Regions from separate parts of the Streptococcus sp. W151 genome, predicted to be linked through region 2. Evidence: predicted binding sites of a transcription regulator. Region 2 holds the regulator's gene; the other holds the start of a gene.
What was found. The regulator HrcA, encoded in region 2, represses chaperone genes, less so after heat shock. The targets are predictions, from matches to a motif close to TTAGCACTCNNNNNNNNNGAGTGCTAA.
Positions count from the first base shown of each region.

Region 1 (15,854 bases), 150 kb from region 2:
GCAGTGGCTGAGTGGGCTCTACTACGCTGATTTCATCAGCTTTTACAGCCCTACCCAACTGTGCGGAGGTGGGACGACGAAATCGAATTCTAACGAATTACCGATTTCTGTCCCACTCTCTCTTCTATTATTCCTTCCAAAAGGTCAGGCTCTGGGTAAATCGGTAATTTGAACTCTTGGTAGACACTGTCGTTTTGGGATATTTTTCCAGTAATTGTTGGATCTTGTACAAGCCAAGACCGCGGCCATCTCCTTTACTTGAGTAGTCCTTTTCAAAAATTCTCGCCAGATCTATTTTTTCAGCTTTTGTACTATTTTCAACTATTAAGATGAGGGAGTTTTCCTCCTGAAGCATGGCAAGAGTCAGCTGTGGGTCATCTGATTCAAGACTCGCTTCAATAGCATTGTCACAAAGGATGGATAAGAAGGTGATGAAATCTAAAACCTCGATGAATAAATCACGAACAGGTTCATCGATCTCTACAGAGATCCCAATCCCTTTATTTTGCGCTTCCAACAATTTTGCGGACAGAACACTTTTTACAGCCGGATTTTCGATGTGACTGAGTTTGGCAATATCAAACTTGCTATCGTAAAATTGTTGGCCACTCTCTCGAAGAACATTCTCATAGACTTCCCTGATCGCATTGAGATCTTCATGCTCAATACTTAACTTGAGACTGGTTAAAATATTCAGGTAATCATGACGAAAGGCACGAATCTCCCCATAGAGCATTTCGACGTGTTGACTATAGGTGGCTAACTCCTGCAGTTGCCTATCTTTTTGCTCTAGAATCTCTTGTTTCAATCGTTCTTTGGACACTGCATTGAAATACAAGAGCATCACAAAAAACAAAATCAGATAAATACTATTTAACTGTTTCCGTAAAGCATCTGCATAAGGAATAGCATCCTCAAAAACCACCAGACCTATAACACTGACTAAATACACAAACATAGAAAGATCCATTGGAAGTAAGAAACGATTAAAATACTGCCGTTGAAATCCTACTTTTAAATCTGTAAAATCTAGTTTTAACAATTTAGTGAGCCCTAAATAGACAGGAAAGACCAGCAATTCAAGTAGAGCATCATACCAGCTGACAGATGCCTCATGAACAAGTACAATCCCGAGCATTGGAAAGACATAAAAGGCTAAGAGACGCCCAATGAGACTCTCCATGACAACCGGGTAGAGCCCGTAAAAAATGTTCAAAAGGTGTCGTATGTTACGATTCCGATAGAAACTATAGGCAATAAATACTAAGAAATAGCCAAAAAAGCCTACCGGTGGCACAAGGGTAAAGACGACTGCAAAGAAGAAGGGGCACAAAAAGAGCCAACGTAAGGCGAACTCTTGTCTACTGATATGACGATAGATCAGCATGCTGACGAAGAACTTTAAGTAAGACATTAGAATATCTAACAGCAATTCTTTCTCCCTTCTATTTTTTCAAAGCTTCCAGTAAGCCTCTATACTTGGTCCGTGAGATTAAGCAATTGTCCCCATTTTCAAAAAAAGCTTTCTTGGCTTCTTTGTCAATCTTCGTAATATTTTGTGGATTCACCACAAAGGAGCGGTGGCACCGATACAAGCGGGGATCTGCTTTTTCGATATCGGCAATACTGGCGTAAAATTCTAAGCGCTCATCCTGGGTGTGTAAAATAACCTTGTGAATGGTTGGAGACGTTTCAACATACAAAATCTTATTAAAGGGAACTTGTACACGCGCCATCGCACTCTCAAATGTAAAAGCATCTTGCGCAATCGTGGTCCCAGCTTGCTCCAAGGTATAGTCGATGGCTGAGCTGATTCTCTCTCTGAACTCTTCCTCACCCAGCGTTTTATCAATAAAATCCAAGGCGGCTACTTTGTACTGAAAGGTAATGGGCATGAATTCAGAGTGAGTGGTGACAAAGACAATGGTCGCATGGGGATCTTTCTTACGAATCTCTTTTGCGATCTCTAGACCCTTTTTCTCCTCACCTTTAATCTCGATATCTAAAAAGAATAGGTGATGAGCGCCTCTCTCTGTGATAGCATCCAGCAACTGGCTTGATTTTCCAAACACTTCTGGCGCTTTGCATTGCAAGGATTTCTGAGCAACCAGTTCCTGCAAGACCGATTCGATTCGTGATTGCTGGATCCACTCATCTTCTAACACAAAAATCTTCAACAAAGTCTTCACTCCTTCCCCTCGACGAATATGTTCTATTTTACCATAAATAATAGCTGCTGAGCCACTCTTTCAAAGTAGACTCAAAAGGCATTCTATCTTTTTCTCCCTAACAAGAAAAAACTCTCCCGGAGGAATCCGGAAGAGCTTGCGCAAGGGGAATTTGAAAAATATTTTTTAATATGAAAAAGGTCGATAAAATCTACTCTATGTTCAAACTCTCATTTTACTAACAGCGATATTACGATCAAGTTTTATTGTCAATAGACATGTATGTGGGAAGTTCTCCCCTTGCAACAATGTAGACCTGTGATCTACTCTTAATAGTATACACTAGAATTATTACAAAATCAGTTAATTTGTATTGCAATTTGTTGGCAAATACTTCTCCACCAAAAAATACCGAAAACGCTTAATTCCCAAATATTTACACAAATCCTCTTTAACTAGTATTTATCATTTCTGTTACAAAATTTAAAATAAAAATATTATTCCATAACAAATGAAATTCCCAAAGTACGATAAAAAGGGAGGAACGATACTTTCCTCCCTTTGAGCTAGTCAGACGATTAGCCAGGCCGCACAATAGCGGCTGGCGTCAAATGATGAGAGGCAAAGCCTCAATCATTTGTAGCGTCTTACATCATCCCACCCATCATGCTTGGATCCATTCCTGGTCCTGCTGGGGCTGCTGGTTCTGGTTTGTTGGCTACGACTGCTTCAGTTGTTAAAATGAGGCTAGCAACAGAAGCTGCGTTTTGAAGGGCTGAACGGCTCACTTTGACAGGATCGATAATTCCTGCATCAATCATATTCACCCATTCACCTGTTGCAGCATTGAAACCTGTTCCGACTTCGGCATTTTTCAAGCGATCAATCACAATAGATCCTTCGTAACCAGCATTGTGAGCAATTTGGCGAACTGGCTCTTCCAAAGCACGAAGCACGATATTGCGTCCGGTCGCTTCATCCCCTTCCAATTCAAGGGCTGCGACTGCAGAGATGACATTGACAAGAGCTGTACCACCTCCGGCAACGATTCCTTCTTCAACAGCTGCACGAGTCGCATTAAGGGCATCTTCGATACGGAGTTTCATTTCTTTCAATTCTGTTTCTGTTGCAGCACCGACCTTGATCACGGCAACACCGCCAGACAATTTAGCCAAACGTTCTTGTAATTTTTCACGGTCAAATTCAGATGTTGTGGTTTCGATTTGTGACTTGATGACAGCAACACGGTTAGCAATCGCTTCAGGGTTACCAGAACCTTCGACAATGACAGTGCTGTCTTTATCAACTGAAACTTTAGCTGCTTGACCAAGAGCTTCAATAGTTGCATCTTTCAATTCCAAACCAAGATCATCTGTAATGACTGTACCACCTGTGAGAATCGCAATATCTTCTAGCATAGCTTTGCGGCGATCTCCAAATCCTGGCGCCTTAACAGCTACAACATTAAAAGTACCACGGATCTTGTTCAAGACAAGCGTTGGAAGAGCTTCGCCATCTACATCATCTGCGATGATTAAGAGTGGACGGTTGCTTTGAAGAATGCTTTCCAACAATGGCAAGATTTCTTGGATATTTGAAATCTTCTTGTCCGTAATCAAAATGTATGGATTTTCAAGATCGGCTACCATTTTTTCATTGTCCGTCACCATGTATTGTGAAAGGTAACCACGGTCAAACTGCATGCCTTCAACAACTTCCAGTTCTGTTTCCATTCCACGAGACTCTTCAATGGTGATAACCCCATCTTTGCCAACTTTTTCCATAGCTTCAGAGATGTACTCACCGACTTTTTCAGAACGCGAAGACACAGCAGCTACTTGAGCAATGGCTTCCTTGCTCGATACTGGAATTGCATTGTTTTTCAAAGCTTCTACTGCTGTTGCAACAGCGGTCTCAATCCCACGACGGATACCGATTGGGTTCGCTCCTGCTGTAACGTTCTTGATCCCTTCACGGACGATGGCTTGGGTCAAGACAGTCGCAGTCGTTGTCCCGTCACCTGCGATATCATTGGTCTTAGAAGCCACTTCTGATACCAATTTGGCACCCATATTTTCAAAATGGTCTTCCAATTCGATTTCTTTGGCGATGGTCACACCGTCATTTGTGATCAAAGGCGAACCAAATGATTTTTCAAGAACCACATTGCGTCCTTTAGGGCCCAAAGTAACTTTCACTGTATCTGCTAAGACATCGACACCACGGACCATTGCAGAACGTGCATCTGATGAAAATTTAATATCTTTTGCCATTTCTCTAACCTCTTTCTTCTCTTACTCTACGATTGCAAGAATGTTTGATGTTCCAACGATGGTGTAGGTTTCTTCCCCATCTTTAACTTCAATTCCTGCATGGCTTTCAACCAAAACTTGATCTCCTGCTTTTACAGCTGGGGCGATGAGTTCACCACTTAGGGTACGCACGCCTTCACCAACAGCCACTACTTCAGCTGTTTTTGTATCGGCCTTGCTCACACCAGCGAGAACAAAACCTCCAACAGTCTGTTCTTTTTCTTCTACTTTTAAGACCACGCGGTCTCCTAATGGTTTTAACATGTTCATTCCTCCATACGTGTTTTTAGCACTCTCTATACGTAAGTGCTAACTTATGTTTCTATTGTATCACTTGGTCAGAAATAGTCAAGAAAAAAACACCTCAAAAATAGATGAGATGTTTCTAAAATTTTAATTTAAAATTGTCAATTTTTGATTGAAATCATCGATCACTTTTTGAAGATTGATCCGCCCACGGTAGATACCATATCCAAAAACAATCATGCCTAAAATCCCAATCAAGGCTAGTAAAATCCCGAGGATCAAGAGTGGGAGGAAACTTTTGTGAAAGAGATAGATCAATACCACACCAATACTGGCAATGATAAAGAGTAAGCTAAACCAACGACCAAGGTTTTCAAGCATGTGACGTTGGTACTTGATTTCTGTTTCATATCCATTGACAAGTTCTTGTTTTGTAACCATGGGATTCCTCCTGATAAAAATTGAGAATGAAGTGCAAGTAAAGGAGGTCCATTCACTTCATTCTCAAAAACTCCTACTAGCAAATTCGTTTTTTCTTTACCTTAGTATTTAAGATGTGGATCAAAGATACCAAGGGCAACACCGATCAAAGCAACTACAACGAGAAGTAACATGACTTTATTTGGTGAAATTTTTTTCTTAGACATCAACCACCAGCAAAGAGTGATGAAGGCTGCTGTCAAGAGACCTGGATAAACACCATCGATCTTTTCTTGGATGTTCAAGAAGACTTTTCCTTCAGCATTCTTGAATTGAAGGGCTGTTGTAACAGATACCCAAGTAGCTGCTACGGCACCGATAACCATACCACCGACAACGCTGATCGCTTTACGAAGAGCTTGTCCTTTTGGTCCTACAAGGAATTCAACGGCTTTATCCCCTAATTGGTAACCTTTGAAGAAGGCAAAGCGCATACCAAAGTAAACTAAGAGGTTCCATACGACGATGTAGAAGAGAGCACCAGCGATGTTCCCACCCTTAGAAAGGCCAAGGGCAATCCCTAAAAGAACGGGAATCAAGGTACCAACGACCAATGAGTCACCAATACCAGCGATTGGTCCCATCAAACCGGCACGCATACCGTTGATGGTTTCGCCATCTACTGCATCTCCGTTTGCACGCGCTTCTTCCAAACCAGCTGTGATCCCTACAACAAGAGATCCAAGTTGTGGTTCAGTGTTGAAGAAGGCCGTATAGGTTTGCATCGCATCTTTTTGTTCTTCTTTGGTGTCATACATTTCTTCTACGATTGGAAGCATAGAAGTCAAATACCCGAAGGTTTGCATATGTTCTTGAGAGAAACAAGTCAAATGACCATAATACCAATGATGGAATGCTTTTGCTAATGTTTTCTTTGAAATTTTCTTTCTATCAGCCATTTTAAATATCCTCCTCATCATCGTCTAGGTCCACCACTCCGGCTGGAGCAGCTTTCATCGATTTGATCACTTCAAGTTCATAGTAGATTACTGCAAAGATTAATGAAACAACGGCACTTGATACCAAGTTCAATCCGAGAGATTTTGCCAAGGTAAATCCAACAAAGAATGGAATGAAGTCAGTTGCTTCTGTAACAATTTGTTTCAACAAGATGGCAATACCGACACATGGGAGAAGAGCACCGACTGTAAAGAGGGCTTTCATCCAGTAACCATCCATAGGAAGGTATTGTTTCATCAAATCAACCATGTTTTCACCGTATTTGGTGATAATCATTGTTGGAAGGAAAGAGAAAAGGAAGTGAGAGATCCAAGGGTAAACCCAGTCAACTGCGTAGAGTTTTTTGAAGTTTCCTTCTTCAACGGCTTTCCAACCAATGTGTTGCCATACCAAGTTCATAGTAGCAGTACCGTAGAAAAGAACCGTACCGATGGTCCCAACGGCTGCACCGATTGGAGCTGCAGCTGCGGCGATTCCTGCTTCATCTGTGATGTTATTGGCATGCACAAACAAGATAGCAAGAGGAACACCGATATAAGAGATGGCACGCACATCGGCAGATACGGTACCACCAGGTGTTACCAAGGCGATATAAACGACTTGAAGGGCAACCCCGACCATAATACCGGTTGTCACATCTCCAAGAATTAAACCTGAAATCAACCCACCGATCAAGGGACGACCGAGTGTATAGTTCCCGATACTGGAACCTCCCATACCAGGCATTGAAGACAAGCTAGCGAAAATACCAAGCAAGATTGCTTGAATCCATGAAATTGTCATAACAAACGCTCCTTTTGTTTGTAAATTTATTTACCTAACAGATCAGGCTGTTGGGTTTAAAAACCAAATTTTGATTTGAAATCATCCCAATACCCGATCGAAACATCTGGTAACAATTGGAATTTCACCTTGTAGCCTGCTGCTTGAATGGCTTGGAAAGCTTCTGCTTCTTCCTGAGTGATGGATTGGTTATTCCCCAATTTCACAGCACCTGGACGATCATTTGCAGGGCCAACGATGATTTCTTTGACATCACCTGGGACAAACCCTTGGTCGACCAAAATTTCCTTCATATCGATGGGATTCTTAGTGATCAAGAAGTAACGACTATCTGATTCCGTTACTTTTGCTGATTTTTCCTTAAAGGCTTCTTTTGTCCATACAAAGGTTTTCTTGTCGGATGCTCCTTTGTAAGCTTGGATCAAAACCTTGTTTGATGCTGCTGCATCGTTTACAGCAATCAAACCATCACATGGTTTTTCCTTCGCCCAGCGTGTGACTGTCTGACCGTGAATCATGCGGTCATCAATCCGTACAAATGTTACTACCATAAGGTACCTCCCTATTAAATATCGTCATCATCTTCTTCAGCACTAGTAGCTGAAACTTCAAAAGGCTGGAGTGCAGATCGTGCTTCTGCTAAGATGGTGGCTGACAAATCGTCTCCATCCAACACATCCTTCATCACAACTGCCGTCAAGGCCATGGTGAGGTTCATTCCCCCAAGAATCAAGGCTCCATCGAGCTTTCCAGCTTCTTCTAGAACAGTAGCTGCAGTGGTTAATGGACTACCACCTACAATATCTGCCAAGACCAAAACAGAATCATCAGCTGTCAATCCTGAAATGCTCTCTCTAAAATCAACTGCGAAGTCATCGACTGATTTTCCTTCTTTGAGTCCAACTGCGATGACCTGATCCATCTTGTCACCAGCAAACATGGCCAGTGATGTTTTTAGACCTTCTGCCAGTCCACCATGACTGACCAAAACGAGGTATTTCATTTTGTTACGCCTCCTTTATTTGACTCTATTGTAGATCATTTGAAAGCGCTTTTATATTGTCAAATGTCACATTTCAAATATGACATTTAGCAATAAAAAAATGACATCTGTCACTTGACAAAATGCCATCTTGTTTTACTCTAAACTCCTACCTGAAGACTGCTTTCCATCTCCCTCTGAATTTGAGGCAAACGGTTCTCGACATCCTGATCGCGCAAGGCATTGCCGATCAAGTAGTCTAGCTTTTCTAGCACCTCTTTTGAGACATTTTTAGGACTACTTTCAACAGCTTGTTCCATGATGCGGTTCAAGGTCTGATTGGTCAAGGAGTCCGTCCCAAAATCATCCACCTGCAGAAGGTCTTTACTGGAGCGACTCTTGACTACCTGTGGCATGACGGAGATCCCTTGAGATTGGGCAAAAAGGGTTTGTTGAATGTCTGGATCCTCTGTCAAAACCTGCATCAACTCCCAAGCCAACTTAGAATGAGAAGTCCGAGCGGACATAGCAAAAGAAGTCGTTGTGACTAAGGTCGCCTTGGTCGTTTTTGACTTAGCAGGCATCGGGATACAGGTCCAGGTAAAGTTTGAATATTTAGAAACGTGGTAGGGATAAGGTTTATAGGTCCGATATTGGGCCAAGGTCATAGGATAAAAGGCGACTTTCCCCTGGTCAAAATCTTTGGAGCTCACCTTGTAATTTTTATTTAAATCTTCCAATTTTTGTAGGAAAGTCAAGGATTCTTTGACTTCTGGAGCCGTCAGCTTAAGCATCCCTTCTTGAAAGAGATGACCCCCATTTGCTGCTAAGGCTTCTTTCCAGGTGTATTCTGTACTCCCAAATTGGTCTAGTTGCCCATCCCCATTGGTATCTTTGGTTAGTTTCTTGCAAATCGTATAGAACTCTTCAAGGGTCCAACCTTCTTTGGGAACCGCGATACCTTCTTTATCCAAGAGATCTTTATTGACACACATCAAAATAGGATTACTTTCATAAGGTAAGGCATAGGTTTGCCCTTGATAGACACCTGATTCAAAGGCAACGGGATAAAAGGCTGCTTGATCTTTTCGATCCATATAGCCGTTTAACTTTTCTAACACCCCCCGCGCTGCTAATAAGGAAAGATCTTGCTCAGAAACCATAAATACATCTGGCGTCTTTCCTGAGACAATCTTTTCGGAGAGCCAGTCTGAATAATCTGACTGCGGAATCCCGTTTTCATACTCTACACGGACTTGGGGATGGGACTTCTCAAATTTTTGAATGGCGCGATCCAAGGCATCAGAACGTTGACTGGTCGGCACATCCCAACTAGAACCTGCATAAAGGCCTATATGGAGCACAATTGGCTGCTGTTCCCACCAACAGAAACCCGCACTTATACAGAGCACAGAAAGGAGGCCAATTCCCCAAGAAAGATACTTTTGCTTCAATTTCATTCCGAATTTCCTTTTGAAAAATCACGTCTGGTCACTCCTGTTTGGACTGACCAGATCGCTAATTGCGTTCGATCTCGTAGGTTTAATTTTGCCAAAATCGTTGATAAGTAATTACGCACGGTTCCTTCTGATAAGAAAAGATTGGCCGCAATTTCTTTATTGGACTCCCCATAGCCGACTTCTTGGATAATGCGCCATTCCGTTGTGCTCAAATCCTTGACATTGTCCTCATCCACAGCGATAGAGAAGTTAGATTTGGCCATTTGTGAAAAAATTTGAAAGACTTTACTAGCGATATTGGGATTGATCATAGCACCGCCTTGGTAGACCACCTTAATCGCTTCATAGAGTTCCTCTGTCGAGGCTCCCTTTAAAAGATAACCTGAAGCACCATACTTGAGTGCACTATAGATAAATTCATCATCGTCAAAGGTCGTTAAAATAATAATTTTGATATCCGGATAGTGTTCTTTTACTTCTTTTGTCGCCAAAACCCCATCCATGCCTGGCATCCGAATATCCATTAAGATCAGGTCAGGATGGGTTTGGGGAATGCTAGACAAGACGTGATTCCCATCTTCCACTGTGGCCACCACTTCGATATCGGGGTGGGCTGACAAAATAATTTTCAGAGATTCTCGAATCAGGGTCTGGTCATCTGCCACCATTACTTTTATCACCATCTCTATCTCCCTTCTTTATATTTCGGTAAACTGACGCGCGTGAAAAATCCATCGCGGCTTTCAAATTGAATCTGTCCTCCTAGGATAGAAATTCGTTCCATCATCTGCTTGAGCCCATAGCCATAGGTCAAGGTTTCAAACCCACCCCCATTGTCCTGCAACTCGATCAGATAATCTTTTTCGTCCTCAAAAAAATGAAGACTCATCTGACTGGCATGGCCGTGGCGAACCGCATTGGTCATGGACTCTTGGATGACACGAAAGATCGTATCCTCAATCATGACATCCATATCGACATCAATCCATTCATAGTGTAAATCAACCTGCAAGTTTGAAAGCGCCTGATACTCGCGGATCGTCTTTTCTAAAGCATCTTTGAGGGTCCGTCCCTCAAGAGCTCCCGGTCTAAGACGGTTGAGAGAGCCCCTCACATCTTGAATCCCTTCACGGACAACTTCTGATACGCTTTTCACTTGCTCCTTTGCTCGATTGGGATCGATATCAATCAAGACTCCGACAGCATCTAAACCGGCTGAGATCCCTGTTAGCGCGTGCCCCAAGGTATCGTGAATCTCCCGAGCAATCCGCTTACGCTCCCGATCTTCTGCAATCTTCTCAGACAAGGCCATATAGTTGTTCAACTCCGTATTGACCTTCGAAACCATGGCCAACTCTTCTTCAACCTCGTGGTTTTCCGCAAGAACATTCATAATATAGAACAAGAGCGAAATAATAAAGAGCACCATATTCAAGGCATAGAGGGAATTCTTCAAGAAAAAGGCCAGAATTCGAATGGAGGCAGGATAAAAATGAATATAGACATCAAGAGAAGGTATCGGAAAGAAAAGCGAAAAGACGTCTGAATTGGTCACAAGGAGCATCAAGAAACTCACTAGGATAAAAGCAAACCAATACTTGCGGTCTCGCTTGGTATTCAACTCTTTGGAACCATAGAAGATATCCGCAAAAACCAAGAGAATAAGCCCGTTATAAGCTACATTTTGGACCCACATCAAGAGCAACATCAGGAGGATCTCTAGAATATTCCACTGATCAAAAATGGACCATCGACTCGTTTGAGACCGATAACGACTCATGGAGATCAAGGCAATCCCAGCAAATAAGACCGCTGACAACCAAAAAGTCGTAGAGGGTGCAAAAGGAATGCGCTCCAAACGCTCCAATAATAAGGGGGCTTGTCGTTGAGCAATGATATAGTTAGTTGCTTGAAGATAGATGATACTGTTGAGCATAACAGCGATAAAATTCACGACCATCAGGATGGCCAAACTGTACCTCACACCTCTAAATTTTCTCATCACTGCCACCCATTCACATCAAATTGATCGATGTTTTCCTTTGTCATCATTTGAACCGGAATAGTTATCTCTTTTTGGTAGCTCTTCCCAGCCGTCATATCTTGGATGACCTCCATCACGCGGTCTCCCATCTTCAAAGGAGACTGGGCAACGGTCCCCTCGACATCATCGGTCGAGTGCAGCAAGGATTTCATATCGGGTGAGCCATCGATCCCATATATCGCGATGGGATGGGTGATCCCTTGTTCCTTGATGGCCGCTAGAGCTCCAATAGCTGAGCGATCATTCAGAGCGACCAGGGTATCGATATCCACCCCTGACTGCAAGAACTTCCGAACAGCTGGCATGGCGATCTCCGTCTGCCCTTTGGTTTCTAGTTCCGAGATGATCTGATAAGACCCCCGACCTTTGATGGTATCCTTAAATCCCTGAATTCGCGTATCTGCTGAAACCGTCCCCTTATGCTCCAAGAGAAGGATCCGAGCATTTGAAGAGCGTCTCATCAGCTCTTTCGCAATCAAGACTCCTGCTTGGTAGTTATCGGATACAATGCTGGCATCAGGCTTAAAATGCTTCAGCTGGGTATCGACCGCAATGATCTTAATTCCTTGCTTTCTAGCTTTTTTAAGAGCCTTTAAAATCGGCTGGCTATCCCCCTTGACCGGATTAATCACAATCACATTCACTTTTTGGGCACAAAAATCATCGATCTGCTGGCTCTGCCTTTTTTCGTCCAATTCTGGATCTCGGACATAAACAAGAGCCCCTTTCTCATCGGCAATTCGACTAATTTCCGAATGAATACTTTTATAGAACTCATTGTTCATTGTCATATAGGTAACACCGATCTTGGTCTGTCCCTTCATGCTACTGGTTTGACAAATCGCATAGATCCACAAGAGGATGCAGGCCACTGGAATCAACAGTAGAACCCGTTTTAACAGCCATTTCAACCGTTCTTTTCTCTCTTCTTTTCCTTTCAAACTCCGTTCCTTTTCTGAAATTTTTGAATATATATTAGTTTATTTTACTACTTTTTCAAAAAAAGTGCTTGTTTTTATTGTACAGATGTATTTATTTGATTCATTTTAAAAAGAGTCGTTCCCGAATAAAATCCCTCATAAGTATGAAAAAAGCTAGTCTAGGGACGAACTAGCTTTTTTTACTTCTAAAAGGGAAGATCTTCCTCTTCTAAGATAATATCGGCCAAATCTCCTGTTCCACCATTTTCACGCATAGCCCGCTGAGCCCGGCTCTCTAGCAACTGAAAACTTTGGCAGAGGACCTCTGTCACATACTGCATGACACCATTTTTCTCGTAGCGGCGCGTCCGAATCTCTCCATCCAAAGAGATCAGGCTCCCTTTACTGGCATAACTAGCCATGGTTTCAGCCAATTTCCCCCAGACAACGACATTGACAAAATCAGTCTCTCGCTCCCCGTTTTGGTCCTTGTAGCGACGATTGACCGCAACGGTCACTCGGGCAACGGATTTGTCTGTGCTGGTTTTATGCAATTCTGGAGCCGCTACTAGGCGACCGATTAAAATAACTTTATTATACATCATTTACCTCCTATCTATTTATTCGAAAAAATTTCAAAAAATGGAAGTGGCAAACCAAAATCAAAAAAATCTAGGATTCAAAAAATCCTAGATTCTTCTCTTTATTCATGCCAGTGACGAGCAGGATCAAATGGTGTTCCTGCTACTTCTGCGTCATCCAATTCAATAATGCCTCGTTTTTGAGGAGCATTTGGCAAGTGCAATTCGCGAGGACTGCACATCATGCCATAACTTTTTTCACCACGAAGTGCTCCTGGGAAAATCAAGCCGCCATCCGGCATCATGGCACCTGGAAGAGCGACAATGGTCTTGAGACCGACACGCGCATTTGGAGCTCCTGCCACGATCTGAACCGTCTTATCTGCCCCAATTGCTACTTGGCAGATATTCAAGTGGTCACTATCTGGATGGGCCACCATTTCAAGGATTTCTCCCACCACAAATTTTGGTTCCCGATCATTGACCAAGCGTTCTGAAAAACCTTCTCTTTCCAATTCTTGGTTCAAACGAGTCACTTGCTCATCTGTCAAAAAGACTTGGCCCTTGCCTTCTACGGCAAAGATAGTTGAGAGTTCAAAGATATTCCAGGCAACCGTTTCTTGGTTGTCCTCACGGTAAACGCGAGCCACCTTTCCTTTTCTCTCCACCGCTAGCTTAGCTTCCCCACTGTTTTTCAAGGTCAGCATCAATACATCGCCGACTTGTTCTTTGTTGTATGTTACAATCATGTTCTTCTCCTATTTTAATCCTGCTAAGAATGCTGTAATCTGAGCTTTAGTTTTCCGATCCCGATTGACAAACCGTCCGATTTCCTTATCCTTTTCCAGAACCACCAAACTAGGGATCCCATAAACATCCCAGACTTTCGCCAGATCCATATAGGCATCTCGGTCAATTAAGATAAAGGTAAATTCGGGATTTTCAGCCTCAATCTCCGGCAAAAAAGGCTTGAGATAACGGCAATCCCCACACCAGTCAGCTGAAAAGACAAAGACTTTCTTGCCCTCTTGCTCTACATAAGAAGCAATTTCTTCTAGAGAATTTGGTGTAATCATAGTTTTTCCTCTTCGTACCGCAAAAGACCATCCTCATAGACAAAGCGGTAATGGCGCTCATCTTCAAAAATGACGCCTCCTACTAAACGCTCTTCACTAGACTCGTAGAGTTCCACATACAAGGTCGCAATCGTCCCCATAGCTTCCATTTGCTCCCGTACTTCTGCCACCAACTCTTCTTGAGTACGGAGACGTTTTTGATCTTTGGCAATTTTATAAACACCGGCCGCAAGAGCTCCTGCACTTGCTACAGCCAGACTAGACAAAATAATTTTTTTAGCTTTCATAGTGCCTATTGTAACACAAAATAAGCAGAGGGACAATGGTCTAGGCTGGATCTCCTCCTTCAGTTTTTCGGGACCGATTTCTATAATAACGCTACCATCCTTGTAGAAAAAGTGATAAAATAGCATCAGAAAGAAGGTAACCTATGACTGATTTATTTTCTAAAATCAAAGAAGTAACTGAAATCCCTGCCATCTCAGGTCATGAAGCTCCTGTACGGGATTATTTACGCCAACAATTGACCCCTCATGTGGACGAAATCGTGACAGATGGTCTCGGTGGGATCTTTGGGGTCAAACACTCAACAGCTGCCGATGCTCCTCGTATCTTAGTAGCTGCCCACATGGACGAAGTTGGTTTTATGATCAGCGAAATCAAAGCTGACGGAACTTTCCGTGTTGTCCCAATCGGAGGTTGGAATCCGATGGTCGTCAGCAGCCAGCGCTTTAAACTCTTTACACGTGATGGACGTGAATACCCTGCTATTTCCGGATCTGTTCCTCCACATTTGACACGTGGAACAGGTGGACCAACCGTACCTGCCATTAGCGACATCGTCTTTGATGCAGGCTTTAGCTCTAAAGCCGAAGCTGAGAGCTATGGCATCCGTCCTGGAGATACCTTGGTCCCAGATAGCTCTGCGATTCTCACTGCTAATGGTAAAAACGTCATTTCTAAAGCATGGGATAACCGCTACGGCGTCTTGATGGTCAGCGAATTAGTCAAGAGTCTTTCTGGACAAGCCTTAGACAACGAACTCTATGTGGGGGCTAACGTTCAAGAAGAAGTAGGACTTCGTGGAGCCCACACCTCAACTACTAAATTTGATCCTGAAATCTTCCTTGCTGTAGACTGTTCACCAGCAGCGGATGTCTTTGGGGACCAGGGCGCGATTGGTGAAGGAACACTGCTTCGCTTCTACGATCCAGGTCACATCATGCTACCAAATATGAAAGACTTCTTGCTCACAACTGCTGAGGAAGCGGGCATTAAATTCCAATACTATTGTGCCAAAGGTGGTACCGATGCAGGTGCAGCACACTTGAAGAACGGCGGAGTCCCATCAACAACCATTGGTGTCTGTGCACGTTACATCCACTCTCACCAAACCCTCTATGCCATGGATGATTTCTTGCAAGCGCAAGCCTTCTTGCAAGCATTGGTTAAGAAATTGGATCGCTCTACAGTTGATCTGATCAAACACTATTAAGCAAATCCAATCTGAAGCCCCCATAAGGGGCTTTTTTAGGGGGGGAAACAAACTTCTCTTGGAAACTTTCTACCGTGAGTTCTGGGCCATCCAAACTCTTCTAAGAAAAGTGACAAAGAATAGTTTGTCTTCCATCTGTTTTCTGATATAATATGAAAGAATGAAATGGTAGGGAAGGGAACACTCATCCTTGGATTCGTGTGGCAGACCCTTCCCTTATATACAGGAGTTTTACATGAAAAAACAAGCTTTTAGTTCTGAACAGTATTTGAACTTGCAACGTGACCACATTATTGAGCGGATCAATCAATTCGATGGTAAGCTCTACCTTGAATTTGGTGGTAAGA
Region 1 covers NZ_JBRKNT010000002.1:218,809-234,662, forward strand. The annotation lists gene ACVC7Q_RS05820 (sensor histidine kinase) at 128-1,432, opposite strand; gene ACVC7Q_RS05825 (LytTR family transcriptional regulator DNA-binding domain-containing protein) at 1,446-2,180, opposite strand; gene groL (chaperonin GroEL) at 2,816-4,441, opposite strand; gene groES (co-chaperone GroES) at 4,463-4,744, opposite strand; gene ACVC7Q_RS05840 (hypothetical protein) at 4,874-5,167, opposite strand; gene ACVC7Q_RS05845 (PTS system mannose/fructose/sorbose family transporter subunit IID) at 5,269-6,123, opposite strand; gene ACVC7Q_RS05850 (PTS mannose/fructose/sorbose/N-acetylgalactosamine transporter subunit IIC) at 6,107-6,949, opposite strand; gene ACVC7Q_RS05855 (PTS system mannose/fructose/N-acetylgalactosamine-transporter subunit IIB) at 7,006-7,500, opposite strand; gene ACVC7Q_RS05860 (PTS sugar transporter subunit IIA) at 7,515-7,952, opposite strand; gene ACVC7Q_RS05865 (ABC transporter substrate-binding protein) at 8,093-9,391, opposite strand; gene ACVC7Q_RS05870 (response regulator transcription factor) at 9,388-10,071, opposite strand; gene ACVC7Q_RS05875 (sensor histidine kinase) at 10,077-11,393, opposite strand; gene ACVC7Q_RS05880 (substrate-binding domain-containing protein) at 11,393-12,376, opposite strand; gene ACVC7Q_RS05885 (single-stranded DNA-binding protein) at 12,562-12,957, opposite strand; gene ytpR (YtpR family tRNA-binding protein) at 13,059-13,685, opposite strand; gene ACVC7Q_RS05895 (thioredoxin family protein) at 13,695-14,012, opposite strand; gene ACVC7Q_RS05900 (DUF4651 domain-containing protein) at 14,009-14,299, opposite strand; gene pepA (glutamyl aminopeptidase) at 14,443-15,507, shown strand; gene ACVC7Q_RS05910 (DUF1846 domain-containing protein) at 15,743-15,854, shown strand, end outside.
Region 1: a site for HrcA is predicted at 4,767-4,793, ahead of groES (co-chaperone GroES). Genes of this name have one in related genera too.

Region 2 (15,854 bases):
TACTTCCGTATAGGATTGAAGCTGGCAGAGGTCATAAAAATATTGTAAATCTTTTAAATTCATATAGGGCTCACTTTCATTAGTTGGAGAAAGAAAATAAGTAGAAATCACCAGATAAATAAATTTTATCCGTATCCTATGATTTGACTATACGAGTATTCGCCGGTTAAAATCTAAGTGAGTCAGGGATATCAGAGGTTATCTAAGATACTTTCGAAAATGCTTAACATTTTTTCTCGTTTTTCAACAGGGAGCTGTTTAACCTTCATGTTGATTCTTTTGAGAGAAAGATTGTCAGTCTTATCAGAGGTTGATTCAAGGCTATCAAAATTGAAAAATTCCTCTGGGGTCATCTCTAGGGCGTCAATCACTTTTTCAAGACTGTGAATGGTCAGATTCACGTTTTGGTTTTCGAGTTGGTTGATATACTTAAGCCCGAGTCCCGCTTGTTCCGAAAGTTCTTCCTGGCTCATTTTGTTTTGTGTTCGAAAATATTTCACTTTTTGGGAAATATATTGTTGTAAATAGTTTTTAGTTGTCATATAAATAGAATACAAGTTTTGTATGACAAAAAAACATCTCAAAAAGTACAAAGTACTATATAGCGAACCTAGAGGATGCTTATTTTGATTAGGATTGCTAATTTCTATGATTATTTTGCTATACTCGAAACTTTTAGGAAAGAGTAATTGTCGAGGATTTGATGAGTTCAGAAATTTATAAAACAACTTAAAGTATCATCAATAATAGTGTTTTAAGTATAAAAGAGCTTATTAGAAAATTGTTCTCGTAAACTCATTATAACATATGCGTACACGATTGTATTTTATATACAACAAAGTTCTGCAAACGATTCATTTTAATGGTATAATATAAGTAAAAAGGAGGTTGCACTATGACTGCACATGATATTTTAAACAATCCTTTCCTTAATAAAGGAACTGCCTTTACCTTGGAGGAGCGAAAGGAACTTGGACTTATTGGTTTACTGCCACCGTATGTCCAAACAATCGAAGAACAAGCGGCACAAACCTATGCACAAATGCAAACAAAGGTCAATGATCTGGAAAAACGTTTGTTCTTAATGGAAATCTTTAATACAAACCGGACTCTTTTCTATTACCTCTTTGCTCAACATTTGGAAGAATTCAATCCAATTGTATATGACCCAACCATTGCAGATACCATTGAAGGCTATAGTGACCTCTTTGTAGATCCACAATATGCGGGATATCTTGATATCAACCATCCTGAAAATATTGAAGCCACTTTGAAAAATGCTGCTGAGGATCGCGAGATTCGTCTCATTGTTGTAACAGATGCAGAAGGAATCCTTGGAATCGGTGACTGGGGAACAAATGGTGTCGATATTTCTGTTGGGAAATTGATGGTCTATACGGGTGCTGCAGGAATTGATCCTTCTATGGTCCTTCCTTTAGTCATTGATGCAGGGACTAACCGTGAAGAACTTCGTAACAATCCTAATTACTTAGGAAATCGCCACGAACGTGTTCGCGGAGATCGATACTACGACTTCATTGACCAATTTGTTCAAACAGCAGAACGTCTCTTTCCTAAACTCTACCTTCACTGGGAAGATTTCGGTCGCTTGAATGCTGCCAATATTCTTGAAAAATACCGGAAACAAATTCCGACTTTTAATGATGATATTCAAGGTACAGGAATCGTTACCTTAGGTGGTATCTTTGGTTCATTGGATATTAGTGGTGAAAAATTAACCGATCAAGTTTATCTCTGCTATGGTGGTGGTACTGCGGGTGCAGGAATTGCCTCTCGTGTTCTTCGTGAAATGGTGAGTGAAGGTCTTTCCGAAGAAGAAGCTTATAAACGTTTCTTTATGGTTGATAAACAAGGTCTTCTCTTTGATGACATGGATGACCTAACCCCTGAACAAAAACCGTTTGCTAAGAAACGTGCTGACTTTAGTAACGCAGACAAGTTGACTGACCTGCTTGAAGTAGTGAAGACTGTGAAGCCAACCATTCTTGTAGGAACTTCAACTCAACCTAATACCTTCACTAAAGAAATAGTAGAGGCTATGTGTGAAAATACAGAGCGTCCGATGATCTTCCCTTTGTCAAATCCAACCAAACTAGCAGAAGCGAGTGCCAAAGATTTGATTGAATGGTCAGATGGCAAAGCTTTTGTCGCAACAGGAATTCCTGCTGATACGGTTTCTTATAAAGGTGTCGACTATGTGATTGGTCAAGCCAATAATGCCTTGATTTACCCAGGTCTTGGTCTAGGTATGCTGGCTTCTGAAGCAAGTCTTTTGACGGATGAAATGATTGGAGCAGCGGCTCATTCATTGAGTGGTATTGTCAATCCAGGTCAACCAGGAGCTCCTGTCTTGCCACCATTCAAGTATGTAGCAGATGTTTCTATTAAAGTAGCAGAAGCAGTCGCTAAAAAAGCACAAGAGCAAGGTCTTGCGCATGCTAAGGAAACAGATATGGCCAAAGCAGTTCGTGATTTGAAGTGGTATCCAGAGTATAAATAATTCACTGCTGCTGCCTATCCTTCGCTAGCGACAGATTTTTATGGGCTGTGGACGTAAGTAATTTAGAAAGGATACCTATGTCACTCTTTTTAACCTCGATTACGAGTATCATTCCGATTATCGCTATCATTGTTTTGGGGTATATTCTTCAGGTGAAGGGATGGTTTGGAGATGACTTTGGACCTAACCTGTCTCGTTTGATCATGAATGTAGCCTTGCCAGCGTCAATCTTTGTGTCGGTAATGAAATACCTAACACTAGATAAACTAATCAGTCTTTCTGGAGGTCTCCTTTATACATTTGTGGCCTTTATCTTGGGCTATATCGTAGCTTATATTGCAGTTATGGTTTTCAAGGTTCGTCCAGGACGGCGAGGAACCATGATTAATACCTTTGCGAATGCCAACACTATTTTTATTGGTTTACCTTTAAACGTTGCTCTTTTTGGGAATCAGGCTCTTCCTTATTTCTTAATTTACTATATCACCAACACGATTTCCACCTGGACATTGGGCGTGTATTTGATGACGAGTGACAGTAAATCGGGCCAAAGCAAGAAGACAAGTAAATTTGACTGGAAGAAATTGCTACCAGCTCCGCTTGTAGGTTTTCTTGTGGCTCTGCTATTTTTGATTCTTCGAATCTTTATTCCAGATTTCGCAACCAATACCTTAACCTATGTTGGAAATATCGTCACTCCTCTATCTCTGATTTATATTGGTATCGTTCTTGCAAAGGCAGGCTTGAAAACTATTACTTTTGATAAAGATACAATTGTCACTTTAGTTGGACGCTTTATCCTAGCTCCTCTAATCATGCTTCTTGTATTGAAGTTCTTTGCACCAAATATGGCAACAGTAGAATTTAAGACCTTTATGATTCAGTCCGCTACACCAGCTCTAGCTGTTCTCCCTATCCTTGCTAATCAGGGAAAAGGAGATGTGGAATTCTCTACGAATGTGGTGACTCTAAGTACGGTTCTATTTATTGTTGTTATTCCAATATTACAAACTTTGCTAGGATAAGAAGGAAGAGGATAGGATTGAAAGTTTTGCGTTAAGAAATTTCCCTATTTTAGATACATAAATTCTTATTTATTGAAATCAAAATCAGAAGAAACTCTTCGGATGTTTCCTATCAAGCGCTTTTGAGCTGTCCTAAAAGTCAGACTGTTCAAACCAGGCTTGAAAAAGGCTCGTAAAGCATCACAATTTAGTAAACGTTAATTCGTTACTGGAAAGCAGAACACAAACGAAAACACTTTGCAGTTTGCAAGGTGTTTTTTTCTATGAGAACTGGCGGTGCGCAATTAGGATAGCTCTAGCGACTTTAGTCGCATAGAGATATGCTATGCACAGTTGCCCCAAGAAAACAAGCGAAGCGATGTTTGATTGGATGGCAACCACTGCACTCAAAACGTTCATTCGAAAGAATTACTATACTTACAAAGAGCGCCTTTCGGGGTGTTTTTTTGTATTTTCATACTAAATTGCGGCAATTGACACAGTTGTTGTGGCTTTAGCCACGTACAAATACGGCTACATCTTGACAAAGTCAGTTGACTCAAAATCTTAATCAATACGAAACTATCGACGTTTACAGATATTCAAGAGAACTCTCTTGGATGTCTTTTTTGTTTCAAAAATACAAAGTTCACCCCAAAATTCACCTTATACCTTTTGTGATGTTAAGCCTTCATATTGTCACTGTTTAGAGAAATGCTCTAAGCAATTTTGAATCAGAATGAGCAATTTGACTTAAATTATTTACAAAATGACAAAAATCATGATATTTTTGACTAATATCATTGTCAAAAATAAAAAGATATGTTACAATGTAATCAAGTTAAAGAAATAAGAACTTAAATAGGGAGGAACTATGTGTGCAACGTTAATACTATCTTATTTAATAGTAAAGGAGGAAAGATCAAATTCTACCATTTTTAGGCTATCTAAGCCAAGTGGTTGAATTTGATAGACAATGGTAAATATGAAGCTAAAAAATCGTTTAAAAGAGCTTCGCGCTCGTGATGGTTTAAACCAAACCGAGCTTGCAAAGCTAGCAGGTATATCGAGGCAGACTATTAGTTTGCTAGAGCGTGATGAGTATACCCCCTCTATTATTATTGCCTTGAAAATCTCTCAGATATTTCATGAGCCAGTAGAGTCGGTATTTCGCTTAGAGGAGGAAGAATCATGAACAAATATAGAGTAATTTATTATCTTTGTATCATTGCCTTTGTAGCAAATGTTTCGATGATGATCGGGACCTTGCTGGGATGGTTTCACATTTTAGACAGTAATTATTTTTTCTGGAGTAGCTTGATTTTTAGTTTAGTATTTGAGCGGATAGAAAAGAAAGTAAAAGAAAGAGAAAAAGTATAAAAGGAGTAAGATTATGAAAGAGTTTTTGGCAGAATTTCAAGTGGATACCGAACACAAAGAAATTGCAGGGGTTTGTGCGGGTATCGCTAATTATTTCAAGGTAGATCCCCTGATGGTTCGTGCATTAGTTGTTTTGCTTTTTCTATCTTCGATAGAAATTAGTCTTCTCACAGTGATAAGTTATGCTCTTTTAGCTGGCTGGATGGGAAGTGAATCTCTGGAAGAGGTCATCAAAAAATCAGGGTACAAGATCCTATTTTTCTATATAGTTGCCATTCTCCTGAATAGCTTTGGTGATCAAGTGTTAACAGCTAGCTTTGGATTTGGTCATGCTCTGGTTCAAGGGCTACTTGGTTTATTTTAGAAAGAAGATGGAAAATGAAAAAGAAACATTTATTACTATTGTTAGGAAGTTTATTGTTGGGTGGTTTAATTGGAATGTTTGGTGCTGCCTTCACAAATCTTCATTTAAACATTTCTCAAGAGCAAGTACAGTTTGTTTTGACGACCTTCTTTTTCTGTCTGGGAATACTATCGACCATAGTAGCTCTTTATTTTATTATGAATAGTAGGAAAGCTTATGATAGCTACCTAGCAGAAGAAGATGATGAATTAAATGAGCTGGCTTATATCAAGATGTATCGCTCTCTAGATTATGGGACAGTTGCTTACAATGTTTTGCAAGTTAGTATGTTTTTCAGTTTGGTTACCGTGTTACCTAGTCATGATCTTCCGTTATCAGTTTTTCTCTTAGCGGTATTAACCATTCTTGTTGGAAGTTTCTGCGTCAAAACAACGAGCAAAATTCGTAATTACCAGATCTCTATTTTAGCCACACCAAAAGAGGTATTAGACTATCTAGAAACGTATGATGAGGGAGAGAAACAGGCGGAAATGGCAGAGGCTTATTTAATCTTGTTCAAACTCAATCAGCTAATCTTACCATCGGTCTATATCATCTTATTTGCCTTATCCATCATTCTTGGTGAAGTGCAGTTAGTTGGTGTCCTTATAACGGCTCTAATCCATCTCTATATTAATATTGCACAATTAAGAAAAACAAAACGATACTTTAAATAGCGTGGATTTATATGAATGGTGTCGAAAATGGAGGTGAGGATGTTGAAAGGGATGAGTCAATCAACATTTATTCTGTTTCAAGATAAAGCGAAAACATAAAAAACTGAAAAGATCGTAAAGCAGCACCATTTAGTAAACCTTTCTTTAAAAGAAAGACAATCGTTATAAGAGAGTGGGACAGAAATCGGTAATTCGTTAGAATTCGATTTCGTCGTCTCACCTCCGCACAGCTGAGTAGGGCTGTAAAAGCTTATGAAATCAGCGTAGTAGAGCCCACTCAACCACTGCGTCTTGCTTGACAATCCAAAAACAATAAAGAGGCTAGGACTTTTGTCCCAGCCTCTTTTTTCTATACCTAAGATGAATGAAAAACAAAAAACACCCTATCTTCCCTAGTCAAATAGGACTGTAGAAAATAGGGTGGTTTTAGAACTTTAAGGATTATTTATCGTCTTTGTGAAGGATATTCTTCACGCCCTTGATAGCTCCTTCAACAGCTTCTTTTGCATCTTCAGCAACTTCTTTAGCTTTTGATGCAACTTTTTCAGCAACGCCTTCAGCTTCTGTTTTTGTGTCGCCGGTTACTTTGCTGAGACCTTCCTTAACAGAACCTTTAACTTGGTTTAATTTATCTTCTAATGACATAGCGCCACCTCCGTTAAGTAAATAGTTTTTAATCTGAATTGAAGACAGTTCATTTAAAAAATTAAAACTATTTAGTTCAGATCAATATAAGTATATGCTTTCTGAAATGGAAAGTCAAATAATCGTTACGGTATTCTAATAATAGGGATGAGGTCTGAATAATGATCGACTAATAGGTCACGATATTCAGGCTTTCCAGCAAAGATTTGAAACGAAAGAAGCCAAAAAGTTTTCTGTCTCCAATAAAATAAATGGTATAATGGTCGTGAATGGATACATCGTAACGCTATTTTTTGAAAAAGAGAAGAGAAACATGAAAAGAATCCTCAAAACCTACCCCGTTGTCAGTACTTTGTCTTTAACTTGTTTGTTGCTCGGCCTGTTGACTTCCTTTTATGGGGATGCTATGTATGACCTGTTGGCCTTTCATTCGAAGCCGGCCTATGCTTGGCAGTATGTCAGTGGGAACTTGATGCATGGCAGTAAAGGAGCCCCTGTCTGGTTTTTATGGGTCCATTTGATTTTAAATGGGCTCATGATTCTACCTTTTGGCGGACTACTGGAAAGGAAGAGAGGCTCCAGACAAGTCTTGATCGTTTTTGTGACGGCGACAGCTCTCTCTTCCAGCGTTTTTCATCTTTTAACGCAAGGGCAGGACATTCAGGCAACAGGGATCTCTGCTGTAGGCTATGCCTTTGTAACCGGGGGAGTCTTGCTCCTGCCAAATATGTGGAAAGAGTATTCACTCTCCGTAAAACTGTTTTATCTATTCTTAGTTTTTCTATCTGGCCTCATGCTCTTACCGGCTATCACCGGCTGGATCTCGACTTGGCTGCACCTTTCAGGGATTGCCAGTTATCTATTGGTCTTTTTCGGAAGTAAAAGTCTGAAGAAGGCTCCTACCAATGAAGCTGGCTCTTAAGCGAGATTTTCATCTTCCTTCCTTGACTCTTCCCTCACTGCGCCGTATAATACTCTATATCAATGAAAAATCACCTTTTGTCATTGCGCAAAGGGTGATTTTATAACGAAAAAAAGGAGACACAATGGGCTATATCTCTACTATTAAGACGGCTGTTCAGCTCTTTCCTTTCCTGGCCTTTTTGCTGACCTTGCCCTACATGATTTTGAATTATCGAAAATATGGCTCGGTCAATAAATTGCGGGTACTGATTTTCTATTCATTTATGCTTTACTTGATGACGGTCTATCTGCTGGTGATCTTGCCCCTGCCGGATCCGAGTAAGATTCATACCAGCTACTCGGAAATGATCAATCTCCATCCCTTTGCTTTTGTGGTGGATTTTTTCAAGGAGAGTCCCTTTGATCTAGCGCAGACTGGTACTTGGATTCAAGCCCTTAAGCATCCGACTTTTTATGTGCCCGCCTTTAATGTCCTGATGTTGATTCCTTTTGGGATGTATCTACGCTATTATTTCAAGTGTGGTTTTAAGAAGACGATTTTCCTGACGGCCCTCTTTAGTCTTTTTTTGGAGCTGACCCAGTTGTCAGGTCTCTACTTTCTATATCCGGGCCCCTACCGCCTAGCAGATGTCGATGATATCATTCAAAATACCACCGGTGGTGGAGTGGGCTACCTGTTCGGTTGGTTTCTGGTTTGGTTACTGCCAACACGAGATGAAATAGATCAGCATTCTTTCCGAGTGGGGACGAGAGTATCTGGCTTTCGGATTGGACTTGCTTTTTTGATCGACTTTGTGATGGTATCGATTCTCTACGCATTGATTGGGCGTTTAGGGATGATTCCTTATGTAGCGGTTTTGGCTCTTTACTTTAGCTTGCTTCCTTTGTGGCGGGGCAAAACCTTGGGAATGGCTTTGCTGAAATTCCGCCTGCATTTTGAAAAGCAAAAATGGCTTCGCACCATCTGGCGGGGGATCCTAGTAGTTGTCTATTTCTATCTGATTCCTCAGGGATTGTTCTATTTGATTTCGTTCTTGAACAGCGATTTGACAGATAATTCCCTCTTAACCCTATCCATGATTTTATTGCTCTTCTTTGCACTTTTATTGTATTTGATTCTGACTCTTGCCATCGTCTTACTTAATCGTCGTTTTCCGTTTGACCGTTTAGCTGGAGTTGAGTATGAGAGTACGGTGCGCGTGAAGAAAGAGATCTTAAAGGATTGAACTGAATAGTTGATAGAGAGGTTGGATCTAGATCCAGCCTTTTTTTAGACACGCGGAAAATATCCGAACGTTCCCAGTTGAGAAGGGCGATTTTAAGGGGAATGTGCTACAATGGAAGCAAATAGATAGAATGGAGCAGTGAAATGAAAGCAATTATTACAGTCGTTGGAAAAGACCAAAAAGGAATCGTAGCCGGTGTCGCAACGAAAGTGGCAGAATTAGGACTCAATATCGACGATATCTCTCAAACTGTATTGGATGAATACTTTACCATGATGGCGGTCGTATCATCGGATGAGAAAAAGGATTTCACGCAGCTTCGTTCAGAGTTGGAAGAATTCGGTCAGTCTCTTCATGTCAAAATCAATATCCAAAGCGCAGCGATTTTTGATGCCATGCACAATTTGTAAGATAGGGGTTGAGAATTTATGGACATTAGACAGGTAACAGAAACCATTGCCATGATTGAGGAGCAGAACTTCGATGTTCGGACCATCACCATGGGGATTTCCCTTCTAGATTGTATTGATCCAGATATTGATAAGGCGGCAGAAAAGGTCTACCAGAAGATTGTGACAAAGGCCAAGGACTTAGTAGCTGTTGGGGATGAGATTGCGGCAGAACTTGGTATTCCTATTGTCAACAAGCGGGTTTCGGTCACTCCGATTTCCATTATCGGAGCAGCAACCAATGCGACAGATTATGTGCCCTTTGCCAAGGCGTTGGATTGTGCGGCTAAAGAGGTCGGAATTAACTTTATCGGTGGCTTCTCAGCCCTGGTTCAAAAAGGATACCAAAAAGGGGATGAAATCCTCATCAACTCCATTCCTCGAGCTCTTGCAGAGACCGATTTTGTCTGCTCTTCAGTCAATATTGGATCGACCAAGACGGGGATCAATATGACCGCTGTCCGAGATATGGGCCGTATCATTAAAGAAGCTTCCCAAGCAGATCCAATGGGGCCTGGTAAGCTCGTAGTTTTTGCAAATGCAGTAGAAGATAATCCCTTTATGGCGGGTGCCTTCCACGGTGTCGGTGAAGCGGATGTTGTCATCAACGTTGGGGTTTCAGGACCTGGTGTTGTCCAACGGGCCATTGAAAAAGTTCCAGGTGCAAGCTTTGATGTCTTGGCTGAAACAGTTAAGAAGACAGCCTTCAAGATTACTCGTGTCGGGCAACTGGTTGGTCAAATGGCTAGTGAACGTCTCGGTGTTGAGTTTGGAATTGTAGACTTGTCTCTCGCGCCAACACCGGCTGTTGGGGATTCGGTTGCCCGTGTCCTTGAAGCTATGGGGCTTGAAGTAGTCGGAACCCACGGGACTACTGCAGCGCTCGCTCTGCTCAATGACCAAGTGAAAAAAGGCGGCATCATGGCTTGTAACCAAGTCGGTGGGTTGTCAGGTGCCTTCATTCCAGTCTCAGAAGATGAAGGGATGATTGCGGCAGTTCAATCGGGTCATATCAACTTGGAAAAATTGGAAGCCATGACGGCTATCTGTTCCGTCGGTCTGGATATGATTGCCATTCCATCTGATACTCCAGCTACGACCATTGCGGCTATGATTGCCGATGAAGCAGCTATCGGGGTAATCAACCAAAAGACAACAGCGGTTCGCATCATTCCTTATGGAAAAGAAGGCGATATGTTAGAGCTTGGAGGGCTTCTTGGGTCTGCTCCGGTAATGAAGGTCAACAAAGCTTCGTCAGCTGATTTCATTGCCCGTGGTGGTCAAATTCCGGCTCCGGTTCATAGCTTTAAAAACTAAGAGAAATCTAGTATAATAGTAGAAAATAGAAAAGTCTGTGATGATGAAACTCCAGACTTTTTTCTTGCAAAAGGAGACAAGATGGCTAAAACAAGATTATTTGTGATTCGTCATGGGAAAACCATGTTTAATACCATTGGCCGTGCTCAAGGCTGGTCTGATACACCCTTGACAGCAGAAGGAGAAAAAGGCATTGAGGCTCTAGGGATCGGCTTGCGTGAGTCTGGTTTGGACTTTACCCGAGCCTATTCCAGTGATTCAGGTCGTGCCATTCAGACCATGGGGATCATACTTGATCAATTGGGTTTAAAAGAAAAAATTCCTTATCGCTTTGACAAGCGGATTCGCGAGTGGTGTTTCGGAAGCTTTGATGGAGCCTACGGTGGTGAGCTCTTTCATGGTGTCGTGCCGCGCGTGCTGGATGTAGAAGACTATAAGACCTTGACCTTGGAAGACTTGGCCAATGGCATCTGCCAAGTGGACACAGCGAATTGGGCTGAACCTTGGGAAGTTTTGAAAGGCCGAATCATAGAAGGTTTTGAAGCTATTGCCAAAGAAGTAGAAGAAAATGGAGGAGGCAATGCCTTGGTGGTCAGCCATAGTTGGACCATTCAGACCTTGGTCTGCCTAATTGAAGGAAAACCAAATCTCAATCTGCCTCTTTCAAATGGTAGTGTTACCCTTGTAGAATATGAAGATGGCACATTGACGGTTAAGGTGTTTGGAGATAGCAGTTACCGTGAAGTCGGTGAAAGCTTGCAAGAATCCTAGTCCGTCGTAAAAGGCTGACCTTTTGGTCATAGCCTTTTCTTTCTCTCAAAACTTGTAAGAGCTTTCTTACTTTCTTTTTACAAAAAATGATATAATGAAAGAGATACATACGGAGGTAGTACAATGACAAAAACCAGATTATATATTGCTCGTCATGGAAAAACCATGTTTAATACCATTGGGCGAGCACAGGGCTGGTCAGACACTCCGCTGACAGAAGCAGGAGAGCGTGGGATTAGAGAATTAGGGCTTGGCCTTAAGGAAGCAGGTCTTTCTTTTAAAGAGGCTGTTTCGAGTGATTCTGGACGCACCATTCAAACCATGGGGATTATTCTTCAAGAACTCGGTCTGACAGGTCAGATTCCTTATCGCTATGATAAACGCATTCGTGAATGGTGTTTTGGTAGCTTCGACGGTGCCTATGATGGCGAGCTCTTTATGGGGGTTTTACCCCGTGTCTTTAAGGTCGAGGATTTTCATCGGTTGAGCTTGATGGAGTTGGCAGAAGGAATCGTTGAAGTGGATACCACGGGTTGGGCTGAATCCTGGAGCGCCTTGAGTGGCCGAATCTTAGAAGGATTTGAAGCTATTGCAAAAGAGGTAGAAGCAGCTGGTGGTGGCAATGCGATTGTTGTCAGCCACGGCATGACCATTACGACCTTGATTTATCTCATCGATCCGAAAGCTGTTGAAGAATTGGTCTTGGACAACGGAAGTGTAACGGTTTTGGCCTATGAGGATGGCGCCTTTCATATTGAAAAGATTGGAGATATGTCCTATCGTAAGGTTGGAGCAAAACTCTTAGAGGATGGCCATGACAAATAAGTATAGACGCGCAAGAAAAAAACGTAAGAAACGGTGGCCCTACCTATTGAGTTTCTTTCTTCTTGTGGTACTAGGATCAGGAATTGGTGCTTACTTGGCTAAACCAAGCTTGTTTTCAGGGCTTCAGTTTTGGAAGGCAAAAAAAACAGCTGTAACGACTCCCTCTTCTTTTAAGAAAAAGAAAGAAAAATCAGATTTACCAGCTGTTTCGACAAAAGACTGGCAATTGATCTTGGTCAATCGTGACAATGTGAAGCCAGAGTTGAACCCACAATTGACAGATGTGGATGCTATCAAAGTGGATAGTCGGATTGTAGAGCCAACTCGTCAATTTCTAGAGGCGGCTCGAAAAATTGCCCCAGAAGAAACCTTGATATCGGGTTATCGAAGCGTGGCGGAACAAACAGAGCTCTATAATGAGCGTGTTGCGCAATTAGAGGCCAGTGGTCTTTCACACGAAGAAGCTGAAAAGCAGGTGCAGACCCAGGTGCAGGTCCCTGGTGCTAGTGAACACCAGACGGGGCTTGCGATCGATATGAGTGTCGAAGCTGGTCAAAGTGATGAGTTGGGCTTGCAGCTGGCTGCCATCGCACCGCAATATGGCTTTGTCCTTCGCTACCCAGATGGGAAGAGCAACATCACGGGTGTGAATTTTGAGAATTGGCATTTCCGTTATGTTGGCGTAGAAAACGCCCAGTATATGGCCAAACATCAGCTAGTATTGGAAGAATATATTCAACTATTGAAAAAGGCTGGAAAATAGTAGGAGATTCACTTCTCTAGGTCTTCAGAATGATTTTTAGCACTCTTGAAAAAAGAGTGCTAATTTTTTGGATTTTTCTCTTGACTTTCTTTTGGATGGGTGTATAATAGAATCATGGTTTAGCACTTGAGTGTATAGAGTGCTAAATACGAAAGAGAGGTGAGGTCATGGTTACAGAACGTCAAAATGAGATTCTAAATCTTGTCGTCGATATCTTTACCAAGACCCACGAACCAGTCGGTTCAAAAGCACTGCAAGATGTCATTCAATCCAGTAGTGCGACGATCCGAAACGACATGGCTGCCCTCGAAAAACAAGGCTTACTAGAAAAGGCTCACACTTCGAGTGGCCGAATGCCTAGCCGGGCTGGTTTTCAATATTTTGTTCAGAACTCGCTTGATCTAGAGTTGATTGATGAACAAGATGTCTACCAGGTGGTGAAAGCCTTTGATTTCGAAGCCTTTAAGTTAGACGATATCTTGGATGCTACGGCTAAGTTACTAGCCCAGATGACGGGCTACACCGCAGTCATTCAGGATGTGGAACCGACGCGGCAGCGCTTGACTGGTTTTGAGATTGTTCCCTTATCCAACCACGATGCTTTAGCGGTTCTGACCTTGGATGAATCAAAGCCTGTCACTGTACAATTTGCGATTCCAAAGAATTTCTTAACCAGTGATTTGGAAATTTTCCATCAGCTAGTTCAAGAACGTTTCATTGGAAATACAGTCTTGGATATCCATTACCGCCTGCGGACGGAGATCCCACAGATTGTCCAGCGCTATTTTAAGACGACAGACAATGTCTTGGATCTGTTTGATTACGTCTTCTCGCAACTGTTTCAAGAACTGGTCTTTGTAGAAGGAAAGGTTTCATCCTTAACCTACGCCGATCTCCAGACTTATCAGTTCTTAGATAACCCCCAACACGTAGCTCTCGAGTTGCGAGGGGGAATGCCAGAAGACCAAATGACCCAGATCCTGGTTGCAGAATCCCAAGAGAAGGCCTTGAAAAATGTGACGGTAATTAGTCACAAATTCCTAGTTCCTTATCGTGGGATGGCCCTCATGCATGTGATTGGTCCCGTAGAGATGGATTATAGGCGTGTGATTAGCCTGGTCAATGTCATCGGCCGAGTGCTGGTCATGAAGTTAACGGATTACTACCGTTACCTCAACAGCAACCATTATGAAGTAAATTAAGACCAAATGAAAGGGGTGTATGCCTTGACAGAAGATATCAAAAAAGAAGACGTGAAAGAAGAGGAAGTTGCCCAAACAACTGAAGAAGTTGTAGAGGAAACCAACCAACCTTCTGAATTAGAAGAAGCACAAGCGCGTGCCGAGGAATTTGAAAACAAATACCTTCGTGCTCATGCAGAAATGCAAAACATTCAGCGCCGTGCTAACGAAGAACGTCAACAATTACAAAAATACCGTAGCCAAGATTTGGCAAAAGCGATCTTACCATCACTGGACAACCTCGAACGTGCCCTTGCCGTCGAAGGATTGACAGATGATGTGAAGAAGGGCTTGGAAATGGTCCAAGAAAGTTTGGTACATGCTCTGAAAGAAGAAGGAATCGAAGAAATTCCAGCAGATGGAGCCTTTGACCATAACTACCACATGGCCATCCAAACCTTACCTGCAGATGACGAGCATCCAGCAGACACCATCGCACAAGTCTTCCAAAAAGGCTACAAACTCCATGAACGCATCCTACGCCCAGCCATGGTAGTAGTGTTCAACTAGGCGAGAAAACTTAAAAACCTTGTCCGAAACGACACTAAACTATGAAAGAAAGATAAGAAGCAAGCCGGAGGCTTGCAAGGAAGATATTTCCCGCCGTGGTGAAAGTTTCAGTAGCTTGTGCTACTGAAACAGGGGGATTTTTGAGACAATAGGCTCAAAAATAAGTGATGAAATCCCGAAGGGAGTTGCTCACGTCCCCACCACTTAAGGGAAATATCAAAAAAGAAGAAAAAATCAACAAGGAGAAAAACATATGTCTAAAATTATTGGTATTGACTTAGGTACAACAAACTCAGCAGTTGCAGTTCTTGAAGGAACTGAATCAAAAATCATCGCAAACCCAGAAGGAAACCGCACGACTCCATCTGTTGTGTCATTCAAAAACGGTGAAATCATCGTTGGTGACGCTGCAAAACGTCAAGCAGTCACAAACCCAGATACCATCATCTCTATCAAATCTAAGATGGGTACTTCTGAAAAAGTTTCTGCTAACGGTAAAGAATACACCCCACAAGAAATCTCAGCTATGATTCTTCAATACTTGAAGGGCTACGCTGAAGATTACCTTGGTGAAAAAGTAACCAAAGCTGTTATTACAGTTCCGGCTTACTTCAACGATGCACAACGTCAAGCAACTAAAGACGCTGGTAAAATCGCTGGTCTTGAAGTAGAACGTATCGTCAACGAACCAACAGCAGCAGCCCTTGCATATGGTTTGGACAAGACTGATAAAGAAGAAAAAATCTTGGTATTCGACCTTGGTGGTGGTACATTCGACGTATCCATCCTCGAACTCGGAGATGGTGTGTTCGATGTATTGGCAACTGCAGGGGATAACAAACTCGGTGGTGACGACTTTGACCAAAAAATCATCGACCATATGGTTGAAGAATTCAAGAAAGAAAATGGTATCGACTTGTCAACAGACAAGATGGCTCTTCAACGTTTGAAAGACGCAGCTGAAAAAGCGAAGAAAGACCTTTCTGGTGTCACTTCAACTCAAATCAGCTTGCCATTCATCACTGCAGGGGCTGCTGGACCTCTTCACTTGGAAATGACCTTGACTCGTGCGAAATTTGACGATTTGACTCGTGACCTTGTAGAACGTACGAAAACTCCAGTTCGTCAAGCCCTTTCAGATGCAGGTTTGAGCTTGTCAGATATCGACGAAGTCATCCTTGTCGGTGGTTCAACTCGT
Region 2 covers NZ_JBRKNT010000002.1:64,011-79,864, reverse strand. The annotation lists gene ACVC7Q_RS05175 (LysR family transcriptional regulator) at 1-63, opposite strand, end outside; gene ACVC7Q_RS05170 (helix-turn-helix domain-containing protein) at 192-542, opposite strand; gene ACVC7Q_RS05165 (malolactic enzyme) at 896-2,521, shown strand; gene ACVC7Q_RS05160 (AEC family transporter) at 2,599-3,546, shown strand; gene ACVC7Q_RS05155 (helix-turn-helix transcriptional regulator) at 4,511-4,720, shown strand; gene ACVC7Q_RS05150 (hypothetical protein) at 4,717-4,905, shown strand; gene ACVC7Q_RS05145 (PspC domain-containing protein) at 4,919-5,269, shown strand; gene ACVC7Q_RS05140 (DUF3169 family protein) at 5,284-5,985, shown strand; gene ACVC7Q_RS05135 (CsbD family protein) at 6,427-6,630, opposite strand; gene ACVC7Q_RS05130 (rhomboid family intramembrane serine protease) at 6,944-7,552, shown strand; gene ACVC7Q_RS05125 (VanZ family protein) at 7,677-8,780, shown strand; gene ACVC7Q_RS05120 (ACT domain-containing protein) at 8,924-9,190, shown strand; gene ACVC7Q_RS05115 (PFL family protein) at 9,209-10,546, shown strand; gene ACVC7Q_RS05110 (histidine phosphatase family protein) at 10,628-11,317, shown strand; gene ACVC7Q_RS05105 (histidine phosphatase family protein) at 11,441-12,142, shown strand; gene ACVC7Q_RS05100 (M15 family metallopeptidase) at 12,126-12,905, shown strand; gene hrcA (heat-inducible transcriptional repressor HrcA) at 13,073-14,107, shown strand; gene grpE (nucleotide exchange factor GrpE) at 14,132-14,656, shown strand; gene dnaK (molecular chaperone DnaK) at 14,910-15,854, shown strand, end outside.